Regions from separate parts of the Salinivibrio sp. SS2 genome, predicted to be linked through region 2. Evidence: predicted binding sites of a transcription regulator. Region 2 holds the regulator's gene; each other region holds the start of a gene.

The links. The regulator PurR, encoded in region 2, represses purine synthesis genes. The targets are predictions, from matches to a motif close to TNANGNAAACGTTTNCNTNA.
Region 1: purE (5-(carboxyamino)imidazole ribonucleotide mutase) is a predicted target of PurR. The motif match lies at 1,652-1,671, and genes of this name have one in related genera.
Region 3: folD (bifunctional methylenetetrahydrofolate dehydrogenase/methenyltetrahydrofolate cyclohydrolase FolD) is a predicted target of PurR. The motif match lies at 1,664-1,683, and genes of this name have one in related genera.
Region 4: pckA (phosphoenolpyruvate carboxykinase (ATP)) is a predicted target of PurR. The motif match lies at 1,563-1,582, and genes of this name have one in related genera.

The regions. Positions count from the first base shown of each region.
Region 1 is NZ_MEBP01000070.1:1,467-4,877, forward strand. It holds gene aroE (shikimate dehydrogenase) at 1-645, opposite strand, end outside; gene hemF (oxygen-dependent coproporphyrinogen oxidase) at 649-1,566, opposite strand; gene purE (5-(carboxyamino)imidazole ribonucleotide mutase) at 1,745-2,227, shown strand; gene BGK46_RS07250 (5-(carboxyamino)imidazole ribonucleotide synthase) at 2,232-3,380, shown strand; gene BGK46_RS07255 (DNA topoisomerase family protein) at 3,377-3,411, opposite strand, start outside.
Region 2 is NZ_MEBP01000064.1:46,355-49,765, forward strand. It holds gene BGK46_RS05575 (TfoX/Sxy family DNA transformation protein) at 1-580, opposite strand, end outside; cyclic di-GMP riboswitch class I at 696-795, opposite strand; gene purR (HTH-type transcriptional repressor PurR) at 975-1,979, opposite strand; gene BGK46_RS05585 (heme ABC transporter ATP-binding protein) at 2,240-3,016, opposite strand; gene BGK46_RS05590 (FecCD family ABC transporter permease) at 3,013-3,411, opposite strand, start outside.
Region 3 is NZ_MEBP01000123.1:30,959-34,369, reverse strand. It holds gene BGK46_RS14895 (response regulator) at 1-700, shown strand, start outside; gene folD (bifunctional methylenetetrahydrofolate dehydrogenase/methenyltetrahydrofolate cyclohydrolase FolD) at 739-1,596, opposite strand; tRNA gene BGK46_RS14885 (tRNA-Arg) at 1,893-1,969, shown strand; gene tig (trigger factor) at 2,315-3,411, shown strand, end outside.
Region 4 is NZ_MEBP01000142.1:12,558-15,968, reverse strand. It holds gene pckA (phosphoenolpyruvate carboxykinase (ATP)) at 1-1,402, opposite strand, end outside; gene hslO (Hsp33 family molecular chaperone HslO) at 1,732-2,607, opposite strand; gene hslR (ribosome-associated heat shock protein Hsp15) at 2,648-3,052, opposite strand; gene gspC (type II secretion system protein GspC) at 3,255-3,411, shown strand, end outside.

The sequences.
Region 1 (3,411 bases), on a different contig from region 2:
CATGTCATAGACAGTGGTCGCTGGACCAATCGCTCCTTGCGGGAGAGGGGGATGGCTTTGATGTAAGCTCGCCGAGGTCGCATTAATGATCACATCAACGGGCGCCGCCATGGGTTTATCCACGGCATGACTGGCGATCGGTCCGGCCTCACCAAATGCAGCGGCTAATTGCTGGGCTTTTTGCTCGGTGCGATTCACTATCATCAGCAATGCTGGCTCTTGCTCCAGTAAAGGAAGCAACACACCCCTTGCTGCACCGCCTGCTCCCACAACCATAATGCGCTTATCGCGCAGTGCCACATGGTGGTAGTGTAAGTCAGTTACCAAACCTGCCCCGTCCGTATTATCACCCAGTAGGGAACCATCGCTTTGCTTAACCAGCGTATTCACGGCACCGGCGCGGCGGGCACGCTCTGTCAGTGTATCAGCCCATTCATACGCTTGCTGTTTAAAAGGTACGGTCACATTGGCGCCGCGCCCTCCTTGCGCAAAAAACGCCTGCATGGTGGTCACAAAGCCTTCAAGCGGCGCCTCAATGGCTTGATAGTCGATGTCTTGTTGGGTTTGCGTCGCAAATGCGGCGTGGATCTGCGGCGACTTACTATGGCCAATCGGGTGGCCTACCACGCAATAACGTTCGGTCATCCGTTACCACTCCCTCGGTTTAAGGTAGTCGCGATAAAGTCTCGCTTCCGGTGCATCGTCATCAGGTGACCAATTATATTCCCAGCGCGCCATCGGCGGCATCGACATCAGAATAGATTCGGTACGCCCACCACTTTGTAAGCCAAATAGCGTGCCTCTGTCATACACCAAGTTAAACTCGACATAGCGTCCGCGGCGATAAAGCTGAAAATCGCGTTCTCGCTCACCATAGGGCGTGGCTTTGCGGCGCTGTACTATCGGCAGGTAGGCATCGATAAAGCCTTTTCCAACCGCTTGAGTGTAGGCAAAGCACTGTTCGAATGGCCATTGGTTCAAATCATCAAAGAAAAGCCCGCCGACGCCACGGGTTTCATCACGATGGGGCAGATAAAAATAGCGATCGCACCATGCTTTGTGATCAGCGTATACGCTATCACCAAAGGGCGCACATAAGGCTTTGGCGGTCTGATGCCAGTGCTGGCAGTCTTCCTCGAACGGATAGAAAGGTGTGAGGTCAAAGCCGCCGCCAAACCACCACACAGGATCTGCACCTTCTTTTTCGGCAATGAAAAACCGCACGTTTGCGTGCGAGGTCGGCACGTACGGGTTATGAGGATGGATCACTAACGACACCCCCATGGCCTCAAAACAGCGCCCGGCAAGCTCTGGACGGTGCGCGGTCGCCGAGGCAGGCATTTGATCGCCAAATACGTGCGAGAAGTTCACTCCCGCTTGCTCAAATACTTGACCCTGACGCAGGACGCGACTGCGGCCACCGCCCCCTTTCTCACGCTCCCACGCATCTTCAATAAAACGCGCTTGACCATCTTCTTGCGCAAGCTGTTGGCAAATATCATCTTGAAGTTGGAGGAAAAAAGCCTTCACGGCTTGCTTATCAATTGTCGACTGACCGTGTGCCACGCTCACATCCTTTGTTACTGAGACCATGTGCTTACTTTACCTGATCCACGCACTGGGATCTTGACGGAATTTCATCCCCCACCGCTGACGCAAACGTTTTCCTTGCGATGAAATCTGGGTATAATTCGCGTCACGCTCAGCTTATCTTATTCACGCTTGTCATCAAGAAGGACGTATTATGACTGTCGGTATCATCATGGGCTCGCAATCCGATTGGCCTACCATGACACATGCAGCGGCTATGTTGGATCACTTTGCCATCCCTTACGAAACCCGTATTGTCTCTGCCCATCGCACACCACAGTTACTTGCCGACTACGCCCAACAAGCGGCCGAGCGCGGGATTAAAGTGATTATTGCTGGCGCCGGTGGTGCCGCCCATCTGCCTGGGATGACCGCCGCACACACCAGCCTGCCGGTGCTCGGCGTTCCGGTCCAGTCAAAAGCATTAAAGGGAATGGACTCGTTGCTTTCTATTGCTCAAATGCCCAAAGGTGTGGCTGTGGGCACGCTCGCCATTGGTGACGCAGGCGCCGCGAATGCAGGCCTCCTTGCGGCACAAATTCTCGCAACGGCCGACCCTGATTTGATGGCAAAAGTGGATGCGTTTCGCCAAGCGCAAACTGAGGCCGTTCTCGCTCAACCCAACCCACAAGGCTAAGGCCATGAATATTCTGGTGTTAGGCGCGGGACAACTGGCTCGGATGATGGCCTTGGCCGGCGCGCCGCTCAACCTTATCGTCAGCGCCTATGATGTGCGTAGTGGCGACATTGTTCACCCACTGACGCTGCAACCACTGGGGCACGGCCTCAATACGGCCATCGCCGGCGCGGATATTATCACCGCGGAATTTGAGCATATCCCCGCTGATATCTTGCATCACTGCGAGCAAAGCGGGAAGTTACGCCCCAGTGCCCAAGCGATTCTAACCGGTGGCGACCGCCAAATTGAGAAAGCGCTGCTGATGCAAGCAGGTGTCGCCAATGCACCGTACCGTGTGGTGCATACACAGGCTGATTTAGAAAAGGCGGTCGACGCACTGGGCGCACCCTTGGTCCTCAAAAGCACCTTGGATGGTTATGACGGCAAAGGACAGTGGCGCTATCGTGACGGCGATGATCTTCACGCATTGTGGGCAGAGCTCGACGCCTTTCTCACCGCGCCCGAACAGCGCGATGGCCAAGCCATCATTGCCGAAGCCATGATCCCTTTTGACCGAGAAGTGTCACTGATTGGTGTGCGTGGCGCGAATGGTGAATTTGCCAGCTATAGCCTGACCCAAAACCACCACCATGATGGGATACTAACCTTGTCTGTGGTGCGCCCGGATGAGGATGCCTTGCAAACACAGGCGGCGGACATGTTAGAAAAGATTGCCGGCGCGCTGAACTATGTGGGGGTACTCGCGGTGGAATTCTTTGATGTGGACGGCAGCTTGCTGGTGAACGAGATAGCGCCTCGGGTGCACAACTCCGGTCACTGGACACAGCAAGGTAGCGCGTGTTGCCAATTTGAAAACCACCTGCGCGCCGTCAGCGGCTTACCTCTTGGCCCGACCGATTTAATCCAGCCAACGGCGATGATTAATATCTTAGGCCAAGGCAGTGTCCCGCTTGCGACCTATCGTGATGCCCATGTGCATTGGTATAACAAAACGCCTCGTCCGGGGCGCAAAGTGGGTCATATTAATGTCACGGCCACATCGAACGCGGCGCTTGCCACCAAGTTAGCCAGTCTCGCCAGCTACCTTCCCTGCGATGCTTTTCACGGTTTGAAATCGGCGGCATTAGCTCTCGCCGCGCAAACCGATTAGCCTTCGCTCTCCGATTCTGCAGCCGATTCAC
Region 2 (3,411 bases):
GTTGTAATAATTCTTGGCGACGTTGGGGTGGAACCACAGACCAATGCTTGCCAGTAATCGCACCTTCTAGTGACCACAGTAATTCCAAGCTTAGCTCTTTTTCATGCGCCGAGAGAAGAGCTTTATAGGCATTAACGGCACCTTGTTGCTGCAAATCTGCTGGAGATGTAATACCTGCTTTTTTCAGCATACGTTCGGTTGCCAGCCGTAAATTAGGTAGATCTTTTAATCTTGTTGGCGAAGTCCTGTTTTTCTCAGCTCGATCTCGCTTCGCTACTTCTAGGGCGTATTTTGCTTCTGACAATAACTTTTCTTCATCGTCCCACCATTCTTCTGGTATTGCAAAATACTTAGTTACAACTGGAAATCCTCTTTTCTTATACACGTAGGGCTCGAGGCCTTGTTGTTTTAATAGTGTTTCATTTTCTTTTCCGGCTCGTAAGTGGAGCTGGTTTTCTACGACTAAAACGAACATGGTATCGTCACAGAAAATACCGAATCCGCCAAACATTGAACGGGACTTAATGCTGCCAAATTTGGCAAATAACTTCATTGCATTCTTTAAAGCTGGTTTATCCATTTGATTAATATCTCGATGAATTACTAATGCCCAAAAAAGACGTCAAAATGTAACAAGGCAAAACCACAGAGTTGTCAACGATCTATCAAATAGTTGTCAGCTTCGATCATTAATTGTTGGCAACCCCGCTGCCATCAACTCCCAAACACTAGTGGAAGTTATTAGGCCGGTGGCTTTGCGTCCCATGCTTTCGCCATGGTTTGCCTTGTTCAAACGCTATTAAGCATATAATAATTAGACAGTGATGTCGTCCCAAGCAGCATTTAAAAATGTGATCTTAGTTCAAGAGGGCTGTAAATGATTAATGGCTAAGTGAAGGGTTCATCGAGTTGTCTCTCATTAGACACACCGTCTCACAAAGGAGACGGTGTGTCATAAAAGTGTAATAAAAACACTAATCTATGGTTTTAACTGATTGTCGACTCACTAGTGCAGGTTGCATTTCGAACACTTGCTGCTGAGTCTCGTTGTTGGCAATTCGCGCGAGCAAGAGCTTGACGGCCGTTTTGCCTAGACGGCGTTTGGGCTGGTGAATAGTTGTCAATGGTGGCGAGAAATACTCGGTGAGATCAATATTATCGTAACCAATCACCGATATATCATCTGGCACTTTCAAGCCGTGCTCGTTAAACGTACTAATCGCCGCTAATGCCATAATGTCATTAAAACAAAAGACAGCGGTCGGGCGGTCTGACATTGTCGCTAATTGCTTCGCGGCAATTTGCGCTTGATCGGCTTCGAAATCCGCCTCAATCAGCCAGTTTTCATTCACTGTAATGTTGGCTTCTTTTAACGCACGGAAATAACCGTTTAAGCGATGCTTACAGGTATTTTTATCCATTTGGCCGGAAATACAGCCAATTTTAGTATGTCCATTATCAATAAAGTGTTTGGTGGCAAGGTAACCGCCTAATTCAGCGTTATCTTCTATGCGGTCTGTATCGATATGGTGACTGCCCCAATCCATCACGACCATAGGCAGATCGCGTTTTTTTTCTAATAACAGCATCAAATCTTCGTTGAGATCAGAGCACACCACAATGAGTCCGTCGACGCGCTTTTCTGACAACATACGCAGGTAGTCGCGTTGCTTTTCAAGGTTTCCCTCGGTATTGCAGAGAATCAGTGTGTAGCCTTGCTTGTAGCAATAGTCTTCCACACCGTGAACAAGCTCGGCGAAAAAGGGGTTGGTGGATTTGGTCACCAGCATACCCAGTGTACGTGTTGTGTTGCATTTCAAGCTTCGCGCCACAGCACTTGGGGCGTAGTTTAACTCTTCAACCGCTTGCCATACTTTCTCAGTCGTCTTCTCTGCGACAAAGCGGGTTTTGTTTATCACGTGTGACACCGTCGTGGTCGATACACCGGCGAGACGCGCGACATCTTTAATCGTTGCCATCTTGATTCTTCTTTGTAGTAATGCGTAGGGATCGTTACTCGCGACCTTACAGAAAAACGCCGCTGTTCGTCAGCGGCGATGTCTTTCACAATCCCGGCACATCAGACGGTTGCGAAGGTAACGAATCCGATTTCATCCATTCTCATAGCTAATCGGTTGCGCTCTCAGTTTACTTAGGTTGGCGCACACTCGCAATTGGTCTGATCAGCGAAAATGGACCAACAGACGGTTTTGTGAGCCAGCTATGATGTATTTATCAATTAAGACACGATCAGTGGGCAGTCATGCTCCGGATGAGTCAGAACGGTCAGCGGGTATTGGTAGATGTCTGCCACTCTATCACTACTAAAACACTGCCACGGGTCGCCGGATAGGACGATTCGACCTGCTTTCAGAAAATGCAGTTGATCGGCGTATTGCGCCGCCAAATTCAGGTCGTGCAACACCAATAGCACTGTCATTCCTTGGTCAGCGAGTGCTCGACAGCGCTTTAGGGTGTAATGTTGATGGGTAATATCTAAGGCCGAAGTGGGTTCATCCAGCATCAGTATCGCTTGATCTGGTGCGGTTTGTGCTAGCTGTAATGACACGCGTGCCATGTGTACGCGTTGTTTTTCACCGCCAGATAAAATCGGATACGGTCGATGAGCAAGATGGCTAATATCCCATGCCGTTAGTTGCTCGTTAGCAAGGGCCGCGATCTGTTCTCGGTTTGCCTTTAGTGGTGTCGCCCCCATCTCGACTACTTCTTGCGCGGAGAATGCAAACGTGAGCCCGCTATGTTGGGGAAGGAAGGCAACTCGTCGGGCAAATTCTTCGCCTTGCCACTGGCTTTTTGGCTGTTGCCAAAACTGCACACTGCCATGCTGATGTTTGTCGCTAATCAATTGCTTTAACAGTGTACTTTTCCCCGCACCATTCGGCCCGAGTAAAACGTGTAACTGGCCGGCAGTAAAGGCGAGATCAATCTCGCTTAGCAGTTGACGGCCGTTAAGCGCATAGCTGAGCTTGGAGATTTGAAGGGCAGAATCTGTCATTCGTGAACCACTGCTTTTCGTTGTTGAATAAGAAGCCATAAAAAGAAAGGAGCACCCATTAAGGCGGTAATAATGCCAACAGGCAATTCGGCGGGGGCGACAATGACACGGGCAACAATATCGGCCAAGGTCAGTAACAGGGCACCAAGAATGGCTGATAAGGGCACCAGTGTGCGATGATCCGGACCGGCAATTAAACGTCCAATGTGTGGGATCACTAGACCCACAAAGCCGATAAGACCGGCAGCACTTACCGCAATGCCCATTCCCGCCGCGGTCACAACAATGAGTAGGCGTTTTAAATGGTGTACATCAATGCCCAAATACGCCGCTTCGTTTTCACCGAGCAAAAGGGCATTTAAGTGGCGTGCGCGCTGGTAGGCAAACACCGTGAG
Region 3 (3,411 bases), on a different contig from region 2:
GGTTCAACTGGTCAAGGCACTCCGTCAGCACAAAGTCGATGGCCAGCTTGCCATTATTGGTTTATCCGGCGATGACGATCCAAGTTTGACGGCCCGTTTTCTAAAAGCAGGTGCGAACGACTTTCTGGCAAAGCCATTTAACCAAGAGGAATTTTACTGCCGTTTGCACAGCACATTAAATGCGCTGGATACAGAAAGGCGTTTGTTTCATTTGGCAAATACCGACTATTTGACCCAAACCTGGAACCGTCGTTACTTTTTCGAGCATCCTCAAACGCGGAAAAACAATGGCCCACGAGGGCTAGCCTTGATTGACATTGACCACTTTAAAAAAGTGAATGATAGCTTGGGTCATCACATTGGCGATATTGCGCTGATTGAGTTGGCCAAAGTGTTGAATCGTTATTTCCCAGACGCGTTGGTTGCACGATTTGGTGGTGAAGAGTTCTGTGTACTGTACGGTAACAATGACCAAGGCTTTGAGGCCCGCCTAAACGCGATGCGAGAAGAGCTAGCGGCGACAACGTGGACACCTTACGATCAGGCATTTCAATTTACGGTGAGCATTGGCATGGTGCACGGGGATGCGTCTATCCATCAGTTGATCCAGCGTGCTGACCATTGTTTATACCAAGCCAAAGCGAAAGGGCGTAATCAACTCGTTAAAGCATCAGAGCCGCAACCGGCGCTGTTGGTGTAAAAAAGCCGGCGGTCAGCCGGCTTCTTATCATCACACGATTAGGCGTCGTGGTATTGCTCACAGGCCATCAAGGTATTCTCAATCAGTGTTGCCACCGTCATTGGGCCAACACCGCCGGGAACAGGCGTGATATGGCTTGCCTTTTCGTATGCCACGTCATAGTCAATATCACCGATTAGCTGGCCGCTATCCATGCGATTAATTCCTACATCAATCACAATCGCACCGGGCTTAATCCACTCGCCAGGAATAAATTTAGGCTTACCGACGGCGACCACTAACACATCGGCTTGACGAACATGTGCTTCGAGATCTTGGGTAAAACGATGGCAAGTGGTCGTGGTACATCCGGCGAGTAGCAACTCTAGTGTCATCGGACGGCCGACAATGTTTGAGGCACCGACGACAACGGCATGTTTGCCACGCAAAGGTACGTTGTAGCGGTCAAGTAAGGTGATGATCCCTTTTGGGGTACAGGAACGCAGGGTTGGCATACGTTGGCACAAACGGCCCACATTGTAAGGATGGAAGCCGTCGACGTCTTTGTCGGGACGGATACGTTCAAGGACAGAGGTAGCATCAATGCCCGCAGGTAAAGGCAGTTGCACCAAAATACCATCGATGGTGTCGTCATCATTGAGTGTATCGATCAGCGTCAGTAATTCATGCTGAGAGCAGGTTGACGGCAAATCGTAAGAGCGAGAGACAAAGCCCACCTCATCACAGACGCGACGCTTACTGCCCACATAAACCTGTGACGCTGGATCGTCACCCACTAAAATCACGGCAAGCCCGGGCGCACGGCGTCCCGCTTCTTTACGGGCAGCAACACGTGCTGCGACTTCTCGACGCACCGTTTGCGCGATCAGTTTTCCATCAATGATTTGTGCGGCCATAAGTATCCTTTGGCTAAGAGAGCAAAAAACGGGTCGATATTGTGACAAACTTCGGGCGTAAAAGCTATTGCGCAAACGTTTGCTTTTGGTGGTTTGGTGGCAGAGAAACCGTCAAAGTCATTGTGAATCAAAGGTGTTGTGCTAGATATCGCCTTATATTGATTGGAGGAGCTCCACACAACAGGGCTTTTATGCCGCGCGAACTGGCGTGCTTTTGAGCAACTGATTAGACATTTCGGTGAAAACCGTTGACGACGCCTGACCTCGCTTTATAATCCCCGCTGCATATCTATTTTGCGCCCTTAGCTCAGTTGGATAGAGCAACGGCCTTCTAAGCCGTGGGTCACAGGTTCGAATCCTGTAGGGCGTGCCATTTCTTTCGTTCTCGCTAGCGAAGATAATCTCCCGTTTCTGCTCAAAAGCTAACCAAACAGTGCAAAAACACAAAAAGATGTGATCTTGCCCGGTTGAATTGTGAGATATCACCCCAATTTCGATATTGAAACGCCATCGGTCGCCCCTTGTCTCGACTCAGTTGACGGGTGCCGCTATAATAGCGCGTCTTAATTTTCAGTCTCGGATGAGATAGCTCGATACGCCAATTGCGTGTATCCGGATTCGCAGGGGCTATGACGGATTCATAGCTCGGATGATGACACCAGTAAAAACTGGTCAACATCACTCAGTACCCCTGAGTAAATTTGAGGTTAATTTTATAATGCAAGTTACCGTTGAAACCACCGAAGGCCTAAAGCGCCAAATGACCATCACTGTGCCTGCTGCAAACATTGAAGACGCAGTCACGAAAGAGCTACGCAACATTGCTAAAAATCGTCGTTTTGATGGTTTCCGTAAAGGTAAAGTACCTTTGAAAATGGTTTCTCGCATGTATGGCGATGCAGTACGCCAAGACGTGCTGGGCGAGGTAATGCAGCGTCATTTCATCGAAGCCATCATCCAAGAGAAAACTAATCCAGCAGGCGCGCCAACCTTTACACCGGTAGAGAATGAAGCGGGTAAAGATCTGGTATTCAAAGCTGAATTTGAAGTGTACCCAGAAGTTGAACTGCAAGGTTTGGAAGCGATCGAAGTTGAAAAACCACACGCAGAAGTACAAGACAGCGACGTTGAAGAAATGCTGACTACTCTGCGTAAGCAGCAAGCGAACTGGGTTGAAGCTGACGGTGAAGTAAAAGAAGATAGCCGTGTAACGCTAGACTTCACAGGTACCATTGACGGCGAAGAATTCGAAGGCGGTAAAGCGGAAGGCTTCCAGCTAGTCATGGGCCAAGGCCGCATGATCCCTGGTTTCGAAGACGGCTTGGTTGGCAAAAAAGCGGGTGAAGAATTCACTATCGACGTCAACTTCCCAGAAGACTATCACGCTGAGAACCTAAAAGGTAAAGCGGCGCAGTTCGCGATCAAACTTCACACTGTTGAAGCGCAAGAATTACCAGAGCTAACTGAAGAGTTCGTTCAGCGCTTCGGTATTGCGGATGGCAGCGTTGAAGGCCTGAAAGCCGAAGTCCGTAAGAACATGGAACGCGAGCTGAAGCAAGCGATCAAAAACAAGATCAAAGAGCAAGTCCTTGACGGCTTGGTTGAGCAAAACCAAATCGACGTACCGTCTGCCTTGATCGATCAAGAAGTCAATGTTCTGCGTCAGCAAGCGGCTCAACGCTTCGGTGGCAACATGGACAGCGCATCACAACTACCACGTGAGCTGTTTGAAGAACAAGCCAAACGTCGTGTTAGCGTTGGCCTGCTGCTGGGTGAAGTGATCAAAGCAGAAGAGCTAGAAGCAGACGACGAGCG
Region 4 (3,411 bases), on a different contig from region 2:
TCGAACCATCTAAGATAGCGTCAATAATGGCGCGGGTATCTTTAATCGAAATACGCTTGCCTGAGCCGTTCCAACCAGTATTCACTAGGTAGGCTTCTGCACCTGCCGCTTCCATACGTTTGACCAACACTTCTGCATACTTGGTTGGGTGCAAGGTCAAGAATGCGGCCCCGAAAGCAGCTGAGAAGGTAGGGGTTGGCTCTGTAATACCACGCTCAGTGCCGGCCAGCTTGGCGGTAAAGCCTGACAGGAAGTGATACTTGGTCTGCTCAGGCGTCAGTTTAGACACCGGCGGTAGCACGCCAAACGCATCCGCGGAGAGGAAGATCACCTTGTTGGCATGTCCGCCTTTCGACACTGGCTTAACGATATTATCGATGTGATAAATCGGGTAAGACACTCGGGTGTTTTCGGTTTTGGAGTTGTCGTCAAAGTCGATACGGCCATCGCCACGTACGGTGACGTTTTCAAGCAGCGCATCGCGGCGAATGGCATTGTAAATATCGGGCTCTGCTTCTTTGGACAGCTTAATGGTTTTTGCATAGCAGCCGCCTTCAAAGTTAAACACACCATGATCGTCCCAGCCGTGTTCGTCGTCGCCAATCAGCTGACGCTTCGGATCGGTGGAGAGGGTTGTTTTACCCGTGCCAGATAGGCCGAAGAAAATCGCGACGTCGCCGTCTTTGCCCATATTTGCCGAGCAGTGCATGGACGCGATGTCTTGCAAGGGCAAGAAATAATTCATCATGGCGAACATGCCTTTTTTCATCTCGCCGCCGTACCATGTCCCGCCGATAAGCTGCATGCGCTCGGTAAGATTGAAGACCGTGAAGTTTTCCGAGTTCAAACCATGCTCGCGCCATTTATTGTTGACGCATTTAGCACCGTTCATGACCACGAAGTCTGGCTCAAAGTCTTTTAGCTCTTCATCGGTAGGACGGATAAACATGTTTTTCACAAAGTGCGCTTGCCACGCCACTTCGGTGATCACACGGATCCGTAAACGTGTGTTAGGGTTGGCACCGCAGTAGCCATCAATCACAAACAGACGTTTGCCAGAGAGTTGCTGGGTAACCAAGGCTTTTAAATCTTTCCAAACGGCGTGATCAATCGGCTTGTTATCGTTTTTCCCTTGATCGGACCACCACACGGTATCGCGGGTGGTGTCGTCACGCACAATGTATTTATCTTTTGGTGAACGGCCAGTAAAAATACCGGTATCCACCGCCACAGCGCCGAGCTCAGTCACCACGCCTTTTTCATAGCCTTCCAGCCCAGGTTTGGTTTCTTCTTCGAACAACTGTTCATAAGAGGGATTGCGAATGACTTCTTTGACATTTTCCAGACCATGACGGGAAAGATCGATGCCGGCGACTTCGGATTCGACGTTCAGGACAGTCATAGGTGCTCCTTGGGGTAAGATGTTGTTAACTGTCTTTATGCTAGCAACCTGAATAGTGCCATTCAGGGAGTTACTGCAAAAAATTACCGCACGCACACTAGGGCTATTTTGATTGTAGGGTACTGACCACCAGGTGACGTGACTCCCTCTATGGTAACGCTTAGTTAAACGTTTGCGCTACCCACAGAGCTCTTATTGTTTGTACAAAATTAATGCGCAAAAAAATGTGAGATGTGTCCGAGGAGACCAAGAAAAAAGCCAGCTTGATGCTGGCTTTTGAACTAAGTTGGGTTTCTTTGTTTTATGCAACTAAATATGTAGCACGTTTTTCACTGCATTTGTGACGATGAATCGGCGTTCTGCTCAAAGATGGCTGCGACATCGACGCTGTCAAACGCATAATCACTGCCGCAATAATCACAGTGCAAACGAATCGTGCCCATTTCTGCAATCATTTTATCGACTTCGCTGCGTTCTATGGCGGCTATCGCTTGTGCGCTGCGCTCGCGTGAGCAGCTGCATTTGAAGCATACTGACTGAGGATCGAAAACGGTCACGCTTTCTTGGTGATATAGACGATAAAGGACATCTTTTGCGTCAAGGCCAAATAATTCATCATTTTTAACGGTTTCAGTCAGCTTCGCCAAATGGTCAAAGTCGTTATCGTCCCCTTTGCCATCCGGTAGCACTTGCAGCATCATTCCGGCCGCGTGACGTTTGCCATCAAACTCACCGGTGCGCAACCAAAGTCGCGTTTCCAGTTGCTCTGAACGCGCAAAGTAGTCTTCAAGGCAGCCTTGCAGATGATCCGAGTCTAAGCCCACAATGCCTTGATAGCGTTCGCCGTCGACCGGTTCGATAGTGATAATGAGCTGCCCCTTACCAAGCATCTCAGGTAGGGTTGCATCGGCTTTGATGTCGCCTTTCAGGCGTGCGGTACCGCGCAGTTGCTGCTGATGGTCACCATTGATCACCGCCAGTGATACCGGACCGTCACCTTGTAGTTGTACGGTAATTGAGCCTTCAAATTTTAAGGTGGCAGTGAGTAAGCTGGTGGCGACAAGCATCTCCCCTAGTAGCGCTTGGACGGGCGCAGGGTAGTCTTGGTTTTCCAAGATGCGTTGATAGGTTTCATCGAGCTTGACCAGCTCACCACGCACAGACACATCTTTAAATAGGTAACGGTGTAGTTGATCGTTTGACATGCAATCTCTCCGGCTTAGGGCCTGGTTAGTGGGATCGGCCTTACTCTATGCCTTGTTTAAACTTACGAATATCTCGGCGTTGTTTCTTATCCGGCCGGTTTTCTGGGCGCGGATTGTGTGCGTGTAAGCGACGCATTTCCGTGTTGTGCTCACGCTGTTTGATACTGTCTTGGGTTTCTTGATACAGCGTCTGCGCAATCGGCGCACCCTGACGCTGCTCTGATAATTCTAATACAGTAATGGTTTTTTCTTCGTGTCCTTGCCGAAGTCGGATCTCAGCACCTACTTCAACCATTTTGCTAGGTTTGGCGCGCTGGCCATTATAATGCACCTTGCCGCCGTCAATCATGTTACGTGCGATTGACCGTGTTTTGTAGAACCGAGCGGCCCATAGCCACTTGTCTAGCCTGACTGCCGTCAAGGGCGCCGATGCGTGTGTTTTCATGACTCAACTCCTGCGCAATCCGGATGGGCGACATTAGCACAAAAATTCCTTTAGAGCAGTATCACAGCGTCGAGGTACAATCTGACCTAAATGTGCTGGCTTGGTTAGGATGTGGGATTACGACAAAAATGAAAATTATCTCAATATCACATCGTGTTTTTGCTAGTATGCCCAGCTTTTCGTAATCTAATGATGGAACTTGATGGTAAAAAAAGCCATCAATGGACACTCGGTGACTCAATTTGGTTTGGAAGGGATGATGCGTAAGGCAGGACGCCAGCATGGCACGTTCACTGTGTCACCGCAGCAGGTGGCACGACTTGCGACGTGGCTAAACATTTTACTGTTCCTCGTTCTGG